Regions from separate parts of the Nonomuraea sp. GTA35 genome, predicted to be linked through region 2. Evidence: riboswitches for the same ligand, from Rfam matches in the RefSeq annotation. Region 2 holds a riboswitch; each other region holds the start of a gene.
The links. A riboswitch is a leader RNA that binds a small molecule or an ion and turns the genes downstream of it on or off. The one in region 2 is predicted to bind thiamine pyrophosphate.
Positions count from the first base shown of each region.

Region 1: linked by a shared signal. The riboswitch ahead of ACBJ32_RS37245 (purine-cytosine permease family protein) and the one ahead of ACBJ32_RS11865 (FAD-dependent oxidoreductase) in region 2 are both predicted to bind thiamine pyrophosphate.
Region 3: linked by a shared signal. The riboswitch ahead of thiC (phosphomethylpyrimidine synthase ThiC) and the one ahead of ACBJ32_RS11865 (FAD-dependent oxidoreductase) in region 2 are both predicted to bind thiamine pyrophosphate.
Region 4: linked by a shared signal. The riboswitch ahead of thiD (bifunctional hydroxymethylpyrimidine kinase/phosphomethylpyrimidine kinase) and the one ahead of ACBJ32_RS11865 (FAD-dependent oxidoreductase) in region 2 are both predicted to bind thiamine pyrophosphate.

Region 1 covers NZ_JBGNUV010000010.1:125,067-128,643, reverse strand. The annotation lists gene ACBJ32_RS37260 (MFS transporter) at 1-757, opposite strand, end outside; gene ACBJ32_RS37255 (helix-turn-helix domain-containing protein) at 878-1,267, shown strand; gene ACBJ32_RS37250 (rhodanese-like domain-containing protein) at 1,264-1,587, shown strand; TPP riboswitch at 1,641-1,755, shown strand; gene ACBJ32_RS37245 (purine-cytosine permease family protein) at 1,745-3,055, shown strand; gene ACBJ32_RS37240 (methylated-DNA--[protein]-cysteine S-methyltransferase) at 3,059-3,577, opposite strand, start outside.
Region 2 covers NZ_JBGNUV010000002.1:1,135,801-1,139,377, reverse strand. The annotation lists gene ACBJ32_RS11875 (thiazole synthase) at 1-174, opposite strand, end outside; gene thiS (sulfur carrier protein ThiS) at 167-367, opposite strand; gene ACBJ32_RS11865 (FAD-dependent oxidoreductase) at 364-1,776, opposite strand; TPP riboswitch at 1,766-1,882, opposite strand; gene ACBJ32_RS11860 (FAD-dependent oxidoreductase) at 1,941-3,104, shown strand; gene ACBJ32_RS11855 (Rv2175c family DNA-binding protein) at 3,135-3,509, shown strand; gene thiE (thiamine phosphate synthase) at 3,487-3,577, shown strand, end outside.
Region 3 covers NZ_JBGNUV010000004.1:491,866-495,442, forward strand. The annotation lists gene ACBJ32_RS20730 (SDR family oxidoreductase) at 1-789, shown strand, start outside; gene thiC (phosphomethylpyrimidine synthase ThiC) at 891-2,435, opposite strand; TPP riboswitch at 2,428-2,540, opposite strand; gene ACBJ32_RS20740 (hypothetical protein) at 2,631-2,981, shown strand; gene ACBJ32_RS20745 (universal stress protein) at 2,978-3,577, shown strand, end outside.
Region 4 covers NZ_JBGNUV010000022.1:31,144-34,720, reverse strand. The annotation lists gene ACBJ32_RS53920 (M28 family metallopeptidase) at 1-1,487, opposite strand, end outside; gene ACBJ32_RS53915 (DNA polymerase domain-containing protein) at 1,604-2,551, opposite strand; TPP riboswitch at 2,609-2,704, shown strand; gene thiD (bifunctional hydroxymethylpyrimidine kinase/phosphomethylpyrimidine kinase) at 2,698-3,501, shown strand; gene ACBJ32_RS53905 (TenA family protein) at 3,498-3,577, shown strand, end outside.

The DNA.
Region 1 (3,577 bases), on a different contig from region 2:
GGCTGGCGGAGCGGCGCTCGACGGCGACGAAGAGCGCGAGCAGGGCCAGGCCCGCGGCGAAGGCCGCGACCGTCAGGAGCGGGCCGTCGGAGGGGTGTTCCAGGCGGACGACGCCGTAGACGAGCAGGATCATCGCCCCGGTGATGCTGATCGAGCCCGCCACGTCGAAGCCGCCCGTCGCGGCCGGACGTTCCCCCTGATCCCTGATCAGGGGGATGGCGGCGATCAGGATGACCAGCGCCAGCAGGACCGGGGCGAAGAACACCCAGCGCCAGCCGATCGCGGTCAGCAGCCCGCCGATCACCAGCCCGAGCGCGAAGCCGCCCGCGGCCGTGCCCGCGTAGACGAGCAGGGCCCTGTTGCGCTGCGGGCCCTCGGGGAAGTTCGTGGTGATCAGGGACAGGCCGGCGGGCGTCATGAACGCGGCGGCCACCCCGGTGACGAACCTGGCCACCAGCAGCACCCACCCCTCGTCCGCGAAGCCGCCCAGCCCGGAGAACAGCAGGAACACCACCAGCCAGAACAGGAACATCCGCCGCCGCCCCAGCAGGTCGGCCGCCCGGCCGCCGAGCAGCATGAAACCGCCGTAGCCGAGCACGTACGCGCTCACGACGCCGCTCAGCATGCCGGTGGACAGGCCGAGGTCGGCCCGGATGGACGGGAGGGCGACGTTCAGCATCGCCACGTCGATGCCCTCCAGGAAGATGGCCCCACACAGAACGATCAGTACGCCCCAGGTACGGGCGGTGACAGGCACAACAAGCCCCCGGTTATGAATAGGCAGTCGGTTATCTCTTGTAACCGCCCACATCATGCGACAGCATGAAATCTCGTGGAAGACGGCACTTTCAGATCACTCAGTTACTGCGAAGGCACCGTGGACGACGACTACGACGCGCGCCAGTGGGACGTGCGGGAGGACTGCGAGGTCCGCCAGATCCTCGACCGCATCGCCGACAAGTGGTCGCTGCTGGTGATCGCGCTGCTCGACTGCCAGAGCCTGCGCTTCACCCAGCTCCGCCGCGAGATCGACGGCATCAGCCAGCGCATGCTCAGCGTCACCCTGCGCCAGCTCGAACGCGACGGCCTGGTCACCCGGACGGTCCACCCGGTCGTGCCACCTCGCGTGGACTACGCGCTCACGCCGCTCGGCCGGACGCTGCACCAGACCATCAAGTCCCTGGTCACCTGGACCGAGCAGCACCAGGAGGAGATCATCGCGGCGCGTGCCGCCTACGACGCGCGGCGCGAGATGATGGAGTCATGACCGTTCCTGAGATCGAGGCCACCGCCGTTCCCGCAGACGCCTACCTGCTCGACGTCCGCGAGCAGGACGAATGGCTGGCCGGGCACGCGCCCGAGGCCGTGCACATCCCCATGACCCAGATCCAGGGCCGGGTCGACGAGGTGCCCGCCGACCGCACCGTCTACGTCGTCTGCCGGGTGGGCGGGCGGTCCATGAACGTGGCGGCCTGGCTCAACCAGCTCGGGCGCGACGCGGTCAACGTGGGGGGCGGCATGCAGGCGTGGGAGTCCGCGAGCAAGCCGATGGTCAGCGAGACGGGGCAGCCGCCGTACGTGGCCTGAACCACCCACTATGGCGGTTCAGCCGCCATTGAGGCATGATGAGGGCGCAAACTACAGATCGTCGCGGGAGCTCGGGGTGCCGGGCTGAGAGGGCAGCTACTGATCCGCTGCCGACCGCCTGAACCTGTCCGGGTAATGCCGGCGTAGGGAGTGTGCGATGACGCATGTCGCCGACGAAGTTCCGCTGACACTCGAAGGCCGGCCGCCGAAGACGCTGGGCGTGCTCGACCAGGGCGCGCTCTGGGCGAACCTCGGCGTCAGCCTTCTCGGCTTCTCCGGGGCGATGTTCCTGGTCAACCCGCTGGGCAACGCCCCGCTCAGCCTCGCGGCGGCACTCGTGGCGACCGTGGTCGGCAGCCTGATCGGCACGGCGATGGTGGGCCTGTCGGCCGTTCCCGGGACGCAGACGGGGCAGCCGGCGATGGTGCTGCTGCGCGGGCTGTTCGGGGCGAAGATCTCCTACGTGCCGACGGTGCTGAACATCGTGCAGATGCTCGGCTGGGGCGCGTTCGAGCTCTGGGTGATCGCCATGGGCGCCGGCGCGATCTTCCCCGCGGTGCCGTACGCGGTGTGGGTGATCGCGGCGGGGGTGCTGACCACCGCGCTGACGATCTGGCCGCTCGGGTCGATCCGGGTGCTGCGCCGGTACGTGACGATCGGCGTGATCATCGCGATGGTCTGGTTCACCTGGTTCTTCCTGCGGCAGGCGCCGGCGCAGGAGGGGGGCTCGTGGACCGCCTTCCCCGCCGCGGTCGACTACGTGATCGCGCTGTCGGTGTCGTGGGTGCCGATGGCGGCCGACTTCGCCCGGCACTCGCGCTCCACCGGCGCGGCCTTCACCGGGGTGGTCGGCGGTTACACGCTGGCGCAGGTGGCGTGCCTGGGGCTGGGCGTGTACGCGGTGGCCATCGCGGGCAACGCGGACGCCGTGTTCGGCACGTTCGTCGCGGTGCCGCTGGGGGCGCTGTTCTTCGCCATCCTGGTGCTGCGCGAGACCGACCAGTCCTTCGCCAACGTCTACTCGACGACGGTCTCGCTGCAGAACCTGATGCCGCGCGTGGACCGGCGCGCCTTTTCCGTCGCCATCGGGGTGCTCACCGTCGTGATCGCCCTGCTCGTGGACGTGACGTCGTACGGCGCGTTCCTGGGCGTGATCGGGGCGGTGTTCGTGCCGATGTTCGCGGTGCTGGCCGTGGACTACTTCCTGCTGGGCGGCGCCCGCCGCTGGAACACCGAGGAGAACGCGCCCTCCCGCTGGTCCATGCTGGTGCCGTGGGCGCTGGGCTTCGTGGCCTACTGGCTGACGACCTCGACGCCGACCGTCGCGGCGTGGGACGGCTTCTGGGCGGGCGTGCGCGAGGCCATCGGCTTCACCCGGCAGGTGTGGATGAACGGCGCGCTGGGCGGCGCGCTGGTGGCCGCGCTGGTCACGCTGCTCATCGGCCTGCTGCTGCGCGGGCGCCGGTGAGGGCTACCTGCCTGCTTCGACGGTGCGCCGCTCGACGTTGAGCAGGTGCTGCTTGGCGGCCGGACCGCCCGCGTAGTCGCCGAGGGCGCCGTCCTCGCGCACCACCCGGTGGCAGGGCACGATCACGCAGACGGGGTTGGAGGCCAGCGCGTTGCCGATCGCCCGCAGCGCGCGCGGCCGGCCGAGGCTCTCGCCGATCCGCTCCAGCGTCGTGGTGGTGCCGTAGGGCACGGCCGTGGTCTTCTGCAGCACCGAGCGCGCGAACGGCGTGGCCAGCGCCAGGTCCACCGGCGTGGTGAACGTGCGCAGCCGCCCGGAGAAGTACGCGTCGAGCTCCCTGCGCACCGGGTCGAGCCGCCTGGCCTCGGGCCCGATGAAGCTGCCCACATGCCTGGTGACCAGCTCGTACACGTCGTTCTCCGCCTCGAAGCTGCACGCCGCGATGCCCTTGCCCGTCACCGCCAGCACCAGCCTGCCCACGGCGCCGTCGTAGGTGCCGAAGGCGATGTCGGGCGGTGTCTC
Region 2 (3,577 bases):
CACGTCCAGCACGGAGCCGCGGGCGCCGGGATCGAGCCTGCGCATCGCCACCGTGGTCAGCTCGGTGCCGGACGCCACCAGCGCCTGGTCGAGCACCTCCAGAGAGGGCGCGCCGCCCGTCCCCATGATGAGCCGGGAGGAGAACTTCTCCCCGGCTATGATCAGATCATCCACCTTGCACCGCCGTCAGAACCTCCACGCGGTCACGGTCGCGCAGCGCCGTCGTCTCCCAGGCGCCGCGCGTGACCACCTCGTCGTTCACGGCCACGGCCACTCCGGTGGTGGCCGAGGTCAGCGTATGTACGGCCTGCGCCACGGTCGTGCCGTCGGCCACTTCGTGGGTGGAGCCGTTGATGACAACAATCATGAAATTTCCCGAAATCTCCCCGGCGCGCACAGCGCCGCCAGTTCGCTCTCCTCGCCCAGCAGGATCGCGGTCGTGAGCGGGGCGAGCAGCACGCCGCCCCGGTGGTGCCCGGTCGCGTAAGCCAGCCCCGGCGTACCGCCCGGGCCGATCAGCGGCAGGTTGTCCGGCGTCCCCGGACGCAGCCCCGCCACCACGTCGGCGACCTCCAGCTCGGTGACGCCCGGCACCAGCTCCCTGGCGTCCCTCAGCAGCTCGTAGAGCCCGCCGGCCGTCACCCTGGTGTCGAACCCCATCTCCTCCTGCGTGGCCCCGACCACGAGCTCGCCGTCGCCCCGGGGGACCAGGTAGACGGACGAGCCGTGCACGGTGCCGCGTACGCACCGGCTGAGCAGCGGCTGTGGCGAGCGCAGCCGCATGATCTGCCCCTTGACCGGCCGCACCGGCACCTCGGCCAGCTCGGCACTCCACGCCCCCGCCGCCAGCACGACCCGCTCGCCCCGCACCTCGCGGGGACAGGCGTCCCGATGAGTGGCGTCCCGCCCGGTGGTTGCCCGCCCGGTGGTCTCCCGCCCGGTGGCGTCGCGGCGGGTGGGGTCCCGCCAGGTGGCGTCCGGGTCGGTCATGTCCGCGTCGGCCGTGTCCGCGTCGGTCGTGTCCGGGCCGGTGGTGTACGGGTGGGCCGGGGAGTCTTGGCGGTCAGGGCCGTCCTCGGAACCCGGGGGCGCGAGGCGGACCCCCACGACCCGGCCGCCCTCGTACAGGAGCTCGGTCGCCCGGGCCCGCACCAGAGGGACGTCCAGCCGTTCCAGCGCGGCCAGCAGGGCCGCCGTCACGCGGCGCGGGTCCACCCACGCGTCGCCGGGCGCCAGCAGGCCGCCGCGCACGGAGGGGGCCAGCATGGGCTCCAGGCGGCGGCACTCGCGCCCGGTGAGCCGCTCGACCGGCAGCCCCAGCTTCTCCATGTACGCGGCCAGCTCGTCCAGCGCCGCCATGTCGTCGGCCCCGAACGCCACGTCCAGCGTCCCGTCCGCCCGCAGGTCCAGCCCGCGCACCTCGGGGAACCGCAGCCCGTCGCCCGATCCCGGCCGGGCGGATCCCAGCCCGTCGCCCGATCCCGGCCCGGCGGATCCCGGCCCGTCGCCTGGTCCCGGCCCGGTATCCCCGGCCAGGCCGGCGTCGGCGGCCAGCTCGGCGGCGAAGGCGGGCCAGCGGCGCAGCGAGGCCACCCCCAGCCGCAGCAGTGGCGCCTCGGTGTAGGTCACCTCGCTGACCGGGGCCAGCATCCCCGCCGCCGCGTACGAGGCCCCCCTGCCGGGGGCCGGGTCGACCACGGTGACGGGCCGCCCCGCGCGTGCCATCCGCCAGGCCACGGAGAGCCCGACGACTCCGCCACCCACGATCACATCCACTTGCGCTCCCTTCGCCGGCATGATCCGGATCAGGTGTCTTGCGGTCGAAGGCCCGGCAAAGCCTTCCTCTCAGCCCGGTTACGGCCGGACTCCCGCGCGTCTTACCCGAACAGCCTACGGCCTCGGTGCGACGTCCGAGCACGCCCCCCGTTATGGTCATCACCGTGAACCATGTCGTGGTGGTGGGAGCGGGCCTGGCCGGAGTGCGTACGGTGGAGGCCCTGCGCGGGCGCGGCTTCACCGGCCGGATCACGCTGATCGGGCAGGAGCGGCATCGGCCCTACGACCGCCCGCCGCTGTCCAAGGCGGTGCTGAAGGGCGAGGCCGACAGCAGCTTCGTCGACACCGACCTCGACGGGCTCGGCGTCGAGTTCTGGCCGGGCGTCGGCGCCAAGTCGCTGCGCGCGGGCGTCGTGGAGACCACCGAGGGCGAGGTCGCCTACGACGGCCTGGTCATCGCCACCGGCGCCGACCCGATCCGGCTGCCCGGCGACGGCCCCCAGCACGTCCTGCGCACCATCGACGACGCCCACGAGCTGCGCGCCATGCTCGTCCCTGGCGCCCGCGTCGCGATCATCGGCGCCGGCTGGATCGGCGCCGAGGTCGCCACGGCGGCCCGCCGCGCCGGTTGCGCGGTGACGGTCGTCGAGTCCGCCCCCGCTCCGCTCTCGACCGCCGTTGGCGCCGAGCTCGGGGGGCGCACGCTGCCCTGGTACGACGGCATCGACCTGCGGCTGCGCACCATGGTCGACTCCGTGGACGAGGGCGGCGTGCGGCTGGTGGGCGGCGAGTTCGTCGAGGCCCACGTGGTGGTCACCGGCATCGGCGTGCGCCCGGCCGTCGAATGGCTCGCCGACGCCGACATCGACCTGCACAACGGCGTCGTCACCGACGAGCACCTGCGCACGTCGCTGCCCGGCGTCGTCGCGGTCGGCGACTGCGCCGCCTGGTGGTCGCGCCGCTGGGGGACCAGGCTGCGGGTGGAGCACTGGGACACCGCGCTCAACGCCCCCGAGGTCGCCGCCGCGACGCTCCTGGGGGAGGAGGCGGTCTACGACCCGGTGCCGTACTTCTGGTCGGAGCAGTTCGGTCACATGCTCCAGTACGCCGGCCACCATCCCGCGGGTGACCGGCTCGTCTATCGCGGCGAGCCCGAGGGCAAGTGGTCGGCCGTGTGGCTCGCCGGCGACGGCACTCTGGCCGCTGTGCTGGCCGTGGACCGGCCCCGCGACCTCGTACAGGGGCGCCGGCTCATCGACGCGGGCGCGCGCCTCGACGCGGAACGCCTGGTAGATCCACAAGTACCCCTACGAGATTGTGTTGTTTGAGCAAGCACGGCATGTGGTAGTTGTGGTTTCGTGACGCTTTCTGTTGCACAGATCGACCGGGAGACCGACCAGCTCGTTGACGAGTGGCTCACGCTCCCCGAAGTGGCCTCGCGCCTGGATCTCCCGATCGGGCGGGCCAAGCAACTCCTCCGGGACCACAAGCTCCTCGGCGTGCGCCGGGGCAGCGGCGGGCCGCAGGTGCCCGCGGTGTTCCTCGATGGAAAGGACGTGATGAAGGGCCTGCCCGGCACACTGACCGTGTTGCAGGACGCCGGCTACGACGATGTCGAGTCGCTGCGCTGGCTCTTCACCCCAGACGAGTCCCTGCCAGGGTCGCCCATCGAGGCGATCAAGGCCGGCCGTCACACAGAGGTCAAGCGGCGTGCCCAAGCCCTCGCTTTCTGAGGCCCGCCTCTATCTCTGCACAGACGGCCGCCGCGACCGCGGCGATCTGGCAGAGTTCCTCGATTCGG
Region 3 (3,577 bases), on a different contig from region 2:
GAGCCGCGCGACGAGATGCGCGACTACGTGGGCCGTGACCTGCTCAGCGGCAAGAAGGCACTGATCACCGGCGGCGACTCGGGCATCGGCAGGGCGGTCGCGATGGCGTTCGCCAAGGAGGGCGCGGACGTCGCGATCGCGTACCTGAGCGAGCATGAGGACGCCGCGCACACCCGCAAGCTGGTCGAGGAGGCCGGGCGGCGCTGCGTGCTGCTGCCCGGCGACCTGGGCGACCGCGCCCACTGCGCCTCGGTGGTGGAGCAGGCGGTGTCCGAGCTGGGCGGCCTGGACGTGCTGGTGAACAACGTGGCCTACCAGGAGCCCGTGAGCGGCCTGGAGGAGCTGGACGACGAGCAGTGGGAGCACACGTTCGCGGTCAACATCCACAGCTACTACCGCGTCACGAAGGCCGCGCTCCCGCATCTGCGCGAGGGCGCGGCCATCGTGAACACCTCGTCGATCAACGGCCTGCGCGGCAACAAGTCGCTGATCGACTACGCCGCCACCAAGGGCGCCATCAACGCCTTCACCTACTCCATGGCGCAGAACCTGGTCGAGCGCGGCATCCGGGTGAACGCCGTCGCGCCGGGACCGGTGTGGACGCCGCTGATCCCGGCGACCATGCCGGAGGAGAAGGTGGAGAAGTTCGGCAAGCAGGTGCCGATGGGGCGGGCCGCCGATCCGGACGAGATCGCCCCTTCGTACGTCTTCTTCGCCTCCAACCGGCTGTCGTCGTACTACACGGGCGAGGTGCTGGCCCCGATCGGCGGCGAGACGCTGCCGGGTTAGGCCCGGCCCGCGTCCCTGTCTTGTGCCCCTTGCCGTCGCCGCCGACGGTGGCCCGGTTGCGAAGACCGGCCATACTGCGGTTCCGGACATTGGACAAAGGGTCACTCCACGTAGATGTTGCCGCCGAGCCGGCGGAACTCGGCCGCCTTCTCCGCGTACCCCGCCTGCCTGATCTCGTGGCTGATCCGCATCGAGCAGAACTTGGGCCCGCACATCGAGCAGAAGTGCGCGGTCTTGGCGGGCGCGGCCGGCAGCGTCTCGTCGTGGAACGAGCGCGCCGTCTCGGGGTCCAGCGACAGGTCGAACTGGTCCTCCCAGCGGAACTCGAACCGCGCGTCCGACAGCGCGTCGTCCCACGCCTGGGCCTGCGGGTGGCCCTTGGCCAGGTCCGCGGCGTGGGCGGCGATCTTGTACGTGATCACGCCGGTCTTGACGTCGTCCTTGTCCGGCAGGCCGAGGTGCTCCTTGGGGGTGACGTAGCAGAGCATGGCCGTGCCGTACCAGCCGATCATGGCGGCCCCGATGCCCGAGGTGATGTGGTCGTAGCCGGGCGCGATGTCCGTCACGAGCGGGCCGAGCGTGTAGAACGGGGCGTCGTCGCAGAGCTCGCGCTGCAGGTCGACGTTCTCCTTGATCTTGTGCATGGGCACGTGGCCCGGCCCCTCGATCATCACCTGGACGTCGTGCTCGCGGGCGATCCCCGACAGCTCGCCCAGCGTGCGCAGCTCGGCGAACTGGGCCTCGTCGTTGGCGTCCGCGATCGAGCCGGGACGCAGGCCGTCGCCCAGCGAGTACGACACGTCGTAGCGGGCCAGGATCTCGCACATCTCGGCGAAGTTCTCGTACAGGAAGCTCTCGCGGTGGTGCGCCAGGCACCAGGCGGCCATGATGGAGCCGCCGCGCGAGACGATGCCGGTCTTGCGCCCGGCGGTCAGCGGCACGTGCGCCAGCCGCACCCCCGCGTGCACGGTCACGTAGTCGACGCCCTGCTCGCACTGCTCGATCAGCGTGTCGCGGTAGACCTCCCACGACAGCAGCTCCGGCCGGCCCTTGACCTTCTCCAGCGCCTGGTAGATGGGCACGGTGCCGACCGGGACGGGCGAGTTGCGCAGGATCCACTCGCGGGTCTCGTGGATGTCGGCGCCGGTGGACAGGTCCATGATCGTGTCGGCGCCCCAGCGCGTGGCCCAGGTCATCTTCTCGACCTCCTCCTCGATGGAGGAGGTGACGGCGGAGTTGCCGATGTTGGCGTTGATCTTCACCAGGAAGTTGCGGCCGATGATCATCGGCTCGGACTCGGGATGGTTGACGTTCGCGGGGATGATGGCCCGGCCCGCGGCGACCTCCTCGCGTACGAACTCGGGGGTGACGCCCTCGCGCACGGCCACGAACTCCATCTCCCTGGTCACCAGCCCGCGCCGGGCGCACCCGACCTGCGTGACCGGCTGCCCCGCCTCCTCGCGCTCGCGGATCCACCGCTCGCGCAGGCGCGGCAGGCCGCGCCGCAGGTCCGGCTCGTAGGCGGGGTCGGTGTACGGGCCCGAGGTGTCGTACAGGGTCACCGACGTGCCGTTCGACAGGTGCACCTGGCGCATCGGCACCCGCAGCTCACCGGTGTAGACCTTGGAAAAGCGCGCGCTCGTCATCGCGCAAACTCCCTTCGCCGGCATTATCCGGAGCAGGTTCTGGCGGTCGGCGGCTGTCAGCCGTCCTCTCAGCCCGGTCCCCACCGGGCTCCCGCGTTGGACGGCGGTGATCGTACCCACGCCCCGACCCGCCTGAAACCTCGCCGCGGAGGTTTGGCGATCGCCGTGAGCGGTACGGTCCCCATCAGGGGAAACATGAAGAGATTCGCCGCTGTCGCAGGACTACTCGTCGTGATGGCCGCGTCCGGCGCCACCGCAGCCGCCGGGGACGGCATGGATCAGCACGAAGTCAGCCAGGAACAGTACGACACTCTGATCGCCCAGTGCCGCTACTCCGACACAGGAAAGGCGAAGTGCCGTGCCGCGGTCGAGCGCATGTACCGCGTCGGCAGAGCCGACCCGGCGCTCGACTGCCGGACGTACTCCGGCGTGACCGTCTGCGGCACGCTCAAGCTCAGCAAGTCCGAGCGCAGGTGCGCCCGCGACTCCGAGGCACAGGGGCTGCCGTTCCGCCGTGCCGAGGTGGAGTGTTACGCACTGTCATGATCATCGTAGGTGTGGACGGCTCCCGTACCGGGCTGGAGGCCGCCGGCTGGGCCGCCGCCGAGGCCGAGCTGCGGCAGGAGCCGCTGACCGTGGCGCACGCCGTGCCGAAGTGGGTGTGCGAGGGCGCCGTCCACTACGCCGAGGTGGCCCAGTGGATGCGCGACGGCGCCGAGACCGTGCTCACGGCCGCCTGCGACCGCGCACGCCGCGTGTGGCCGCAGGTGCGCATGGAGCGCGTGTTGCTGCCGGGCGACCCCCGCTCGGCGCTGGTCAAGGCGTCCCAGGAGGCCAAGCTGCTGGTGGTGGGCAGCCGGGGGATCGGCGGAGTGCGGGGGCTGCTGGTCGGATCTGTCGCGTACGGGGTGGCGGCGCACGCCCGTACGGACGTCGTCCTGATCCACGAGCCGCCCCCGTTCCCGCGCGGTGAGATCGTGGCCGGGGCCGACGGCTCACCCGGTGCCACGCGGGCGCTGGAGTTCGCCTTCGCCGAGGCCGAGCTGCGCGGCACGCGGCTGCGGGCCGTACGGGCCTGGGCCTGGCCCCATCCCGGCGGCTTCGAGCCGGCCTCCCGCGAGAGCGAGCAGGACACGCTGCGT
Region 4 (3,577 bases), on a different contig from region 2:
GCCGACAGGGCGGCCGCCGCCTGGGGCGGCGTCCTGGGCGGGATGGCGCGCAGGTTGAAGGCGAACCTGGCGACCGAGTCCGCGATCGCGTCCGAGTCCACGTCGAGCGCCGTGTCGTTGACGTTGGCGATCGTGTCGCACGCCTGGTGGTAGCAGACGTCGTACGCCACGCCGGCCGTGCCGCCGAACAGCGCCGCCTCCTCGGGCGTCTTGATGCCCTCCGCACCGGTGAAGATGCCACCGGACGGGATGCCGACGGCGATGAACGGCCCGTAGTCGGAGCGGCCGTCGAAGTCGGTGCCCACGGTCGGCAGCGACCGGGAGCCGAAGAACGCCTCGAACTGCTCCTCGATCTCGGCCGAGCCGGGCGGTCCGGCGGGCGAGCCGGCGCCGTCCGAGTCGTCGCCGTCGTACAGCTTGTACGCGTGGTTCGGCGAGGCGATCATGTCGAAGTTCAGGTACACCCTGATCCGGTCGCGCTGCGCCTCCGACAGGGCCGCGACGTACTGGTCGGACCCGAGCAGGCCGATCTCCTCGGCCGCCCAGAACGCGAAGCGCACCTTGTTCTTGGTCGGGACGAGGGCCATCTCCTCAGCGATCTCGAGGATGGCCGCGCTGCCCGAGCCGTTGTCGTTGATGCCCGGCCCCTCCGGCACGCTGTCGAGGTGCGCGCCGACCATGACGACGTTGCGCGGGTCGCCGAAGCGGCTCTCGGCGATCACGTTGTCGTTGGTGCCGAGCACGAGGTTGGCGTCGACCTTGAGCCGGACGGTGGCGCCGGGCGTGGCCGCCAGCTCGTTGCCCACGGCGAAGTCGGCGAACACCATGGGGATCCCGGCCCGCCACTCGCCGATGTCCAGCGCGTAGGCGTCCGTGCGGCCCGGCTGGCCCTCGTTGAAGACGATGATCCCGGACGCTCCGGCCCGGCCCGCGTTCATCACCTTGTTGACGAAGGGGCAGGTGCCGCGCTGGATGAGCGCGATCCGGCCGGGGACGAACCCGGCGAAGTCGGAGGCCTCGCAGCCGCTGGTGGAGCTGGGCGCCGGGGCCGGCGGCAGGGTCAGGTCCACTCCCTGGACCTGGGCGGTCACGTCGCCGGCCGGGGAGGGCTGGAAGGTGAGGAAGTCGTCGTTGGGCACGTACGACTTCGCGGTCGGCGCGGTGAGGTCGAGCACGGGCGGGCTGTTCTCGCTCCAGCTCTCGACGTAGTTGATCGGCTGGCGCGTGACCTTGTAGCCGGCCCTGCGCAGCTTGCCCTCGACGTACGCCACGGAGGCGTCGTAGCCGGAGGTCCCGGCGGCGCGGTTGCCGCCGTTGGCGTCGGCGATGGCCTGGAACGCGTCGAGATGCTTCTTGACGTTGGTGCCCTTGACCTTCTTGACGAGCACCTTGGCGAAGGCGTCGTCGAGGCCGCCCGCCTGCGCGGGCACGGCCGTGGCCAGGGGTAAGGCGAGGACGGCGATCAGGACGGTGATGATTCTTCGCATGCAGGTCCCCCCATGGGTTACCAGGAACGCGGCCTTTCCCCCCGAGGCGCCGCTGCCCGAACGTAACCCGGCGAAGAATCAGCGTGAAGACCCACTATTGTCGCAAATTTGCGACATCACTCCTCGCGCCGGGCGCGGGCGCGCCGCTTGCCCTCGTGCATCGCCTGCACGCGGGCGATCGGGATCGTGTGTCCCTCCTCGACCAGGTCGGCGGGCAACCGCTGCGGCCCGGGCATGTGCTCGGCCCACGGGTCGGCGTCCTTCAGCAGCCCCGGCGCGGTGCGCACGGTGAAGTCCCGCGGCGACACGCGCTCCAGCTCCGACCACGCCAGCGGGAAGGAGACGGGCACGCCGGGCCGGATGCGCGGGCTGTAGGCGGCCACCACCGTGGCCCCGCCCGCCCGGGTGGAGTCGAGGAACACCTTGCCCGCGCGGTCCTCCCGGATGAACGCCGTGGTCGCCAGCGCCGGGTCCAGCCGCTCGGCCCGCGCCGCCAGCGCCCGGGTGGCCGCCGCGAGGTCGTCCATCGCCGTGCCCGCCACCACGGGCACGAACACGTGCACCCCCTTGGCGCCGCTCGTCTTCACCGCGCCCGCCAGCCCCATGTCCTCCAGGGCCTGCCGGACCAGCAGCGCACCGCGCACCGCCAGCGAGAAGGAGTCGTCGTGCTCGGGCGGGTCGAGGTCGAGCACCAGGTGGGTGGCGTGCTCGCCGGCGAACAGCGCCGGGTGGTACTCCACCGCCCGCTGGTTGGCGAACCACAGCAGCGTCTTCCTGTCGTCGCACAACGCGTACGTCACCTGCCTGCGCGACGCCTCCGCCCACATGGACACCGACCGCACCCAGTCGGGGGCGTACTTGGGCAGGTTCTTCTGCATGAACGGCGCTTGCCCCGGGCGCACGCGGACGACCGAGAGCGGGCGGTCGCGCAGCACGGGGATGATGCGGTCGCGGACGGCGTCGAGGTAGTCGACCAGGTCGCGCTTGGTGGCGCCGGCACCGTCGAACAGCGGCTGGTCCAGGTTGGTCAGATCGACCCCGTCACGCGTCTCATCAGCGGCCACCCGCCCTACGATGCCGATCCTCGAACGTGTGGTCAACAACGACGCCTGTTAGAGTAGGCCGTTGACGCGGGGTGCCCGGAGGGCCGGGCTGAGATCACACCCGTCGAACCTGATCTAGCTCGTACTAGCGAAGGGACGTCACAGCCGTGAGCGCTGTTCCCAAAGTCCTGTCCATCGCGGGCACCGATCCCAGCGGCGGCGCCGGGATCCAGGCGGACCTGAAGACCTTCTCCGCGCTCGGCGCGTACGGCATGACCGTCGTCACCGCGCTGGTCGCGCAGACCACCACCGGCGTGACCGGCATCCACGAGGTGCCGGCCGAGTTCGTGGCCCAGCAGCTCGACACACTGCTGACCGACGTGCCGGCCGACGCCGTGAAGATCGGCATGCTGGGCAACGCGCCGCTGATCAAGGCGGTGGCGGCGGCGCTCGACACCTACCGGCCCGCGTACGTCGTGCTCGACCCCGTCATGGTGGCCAAGAGCGGCGACCGGCTGCTGCCCGCCGACGCGGTGGCCGCGCTGCGCGAGACGCTGCTGCCCCGCGTGCACCTGATCACCCCCAACCTGCCGGAGGCGGCCGACCTGCTCGGCGAGAAGCCGGCCGCGAGCCTGGCGGAGATGCACGACCAGGCGCAGCGGCTGCGGGCGCTGGGCGCGCGCCAGGTGCTGCTCAAGGGCGGCCACCTCGACGGCGACACGTGCGTGGACGTGCTGGCGACGCCCGAGGGCACGATCGAGCTGGCCGCGCCCCGCGTGGACACCAGGAACACGCACGGCACGGGCTGCACGCTGTCCTCGGCCATCGCGGCGCTGCGCCCGCGCCACGACGACTGGGCGGGCGCGGTGCGGGCGGCCAAGGCGTACCTCACCGAGGCGCTGCGCGCGGCCGACAGCCTGCACGTCGGCCACGGCCACGGCCCCGTCCACCACTTCCACGCCATCTGGTGAGCGCACAGGACATGTTCTGCGACGACGTCTGGCAGCGCACGGCCGAGCTGATGCGCGCCGTCCACGAGCACCCCTT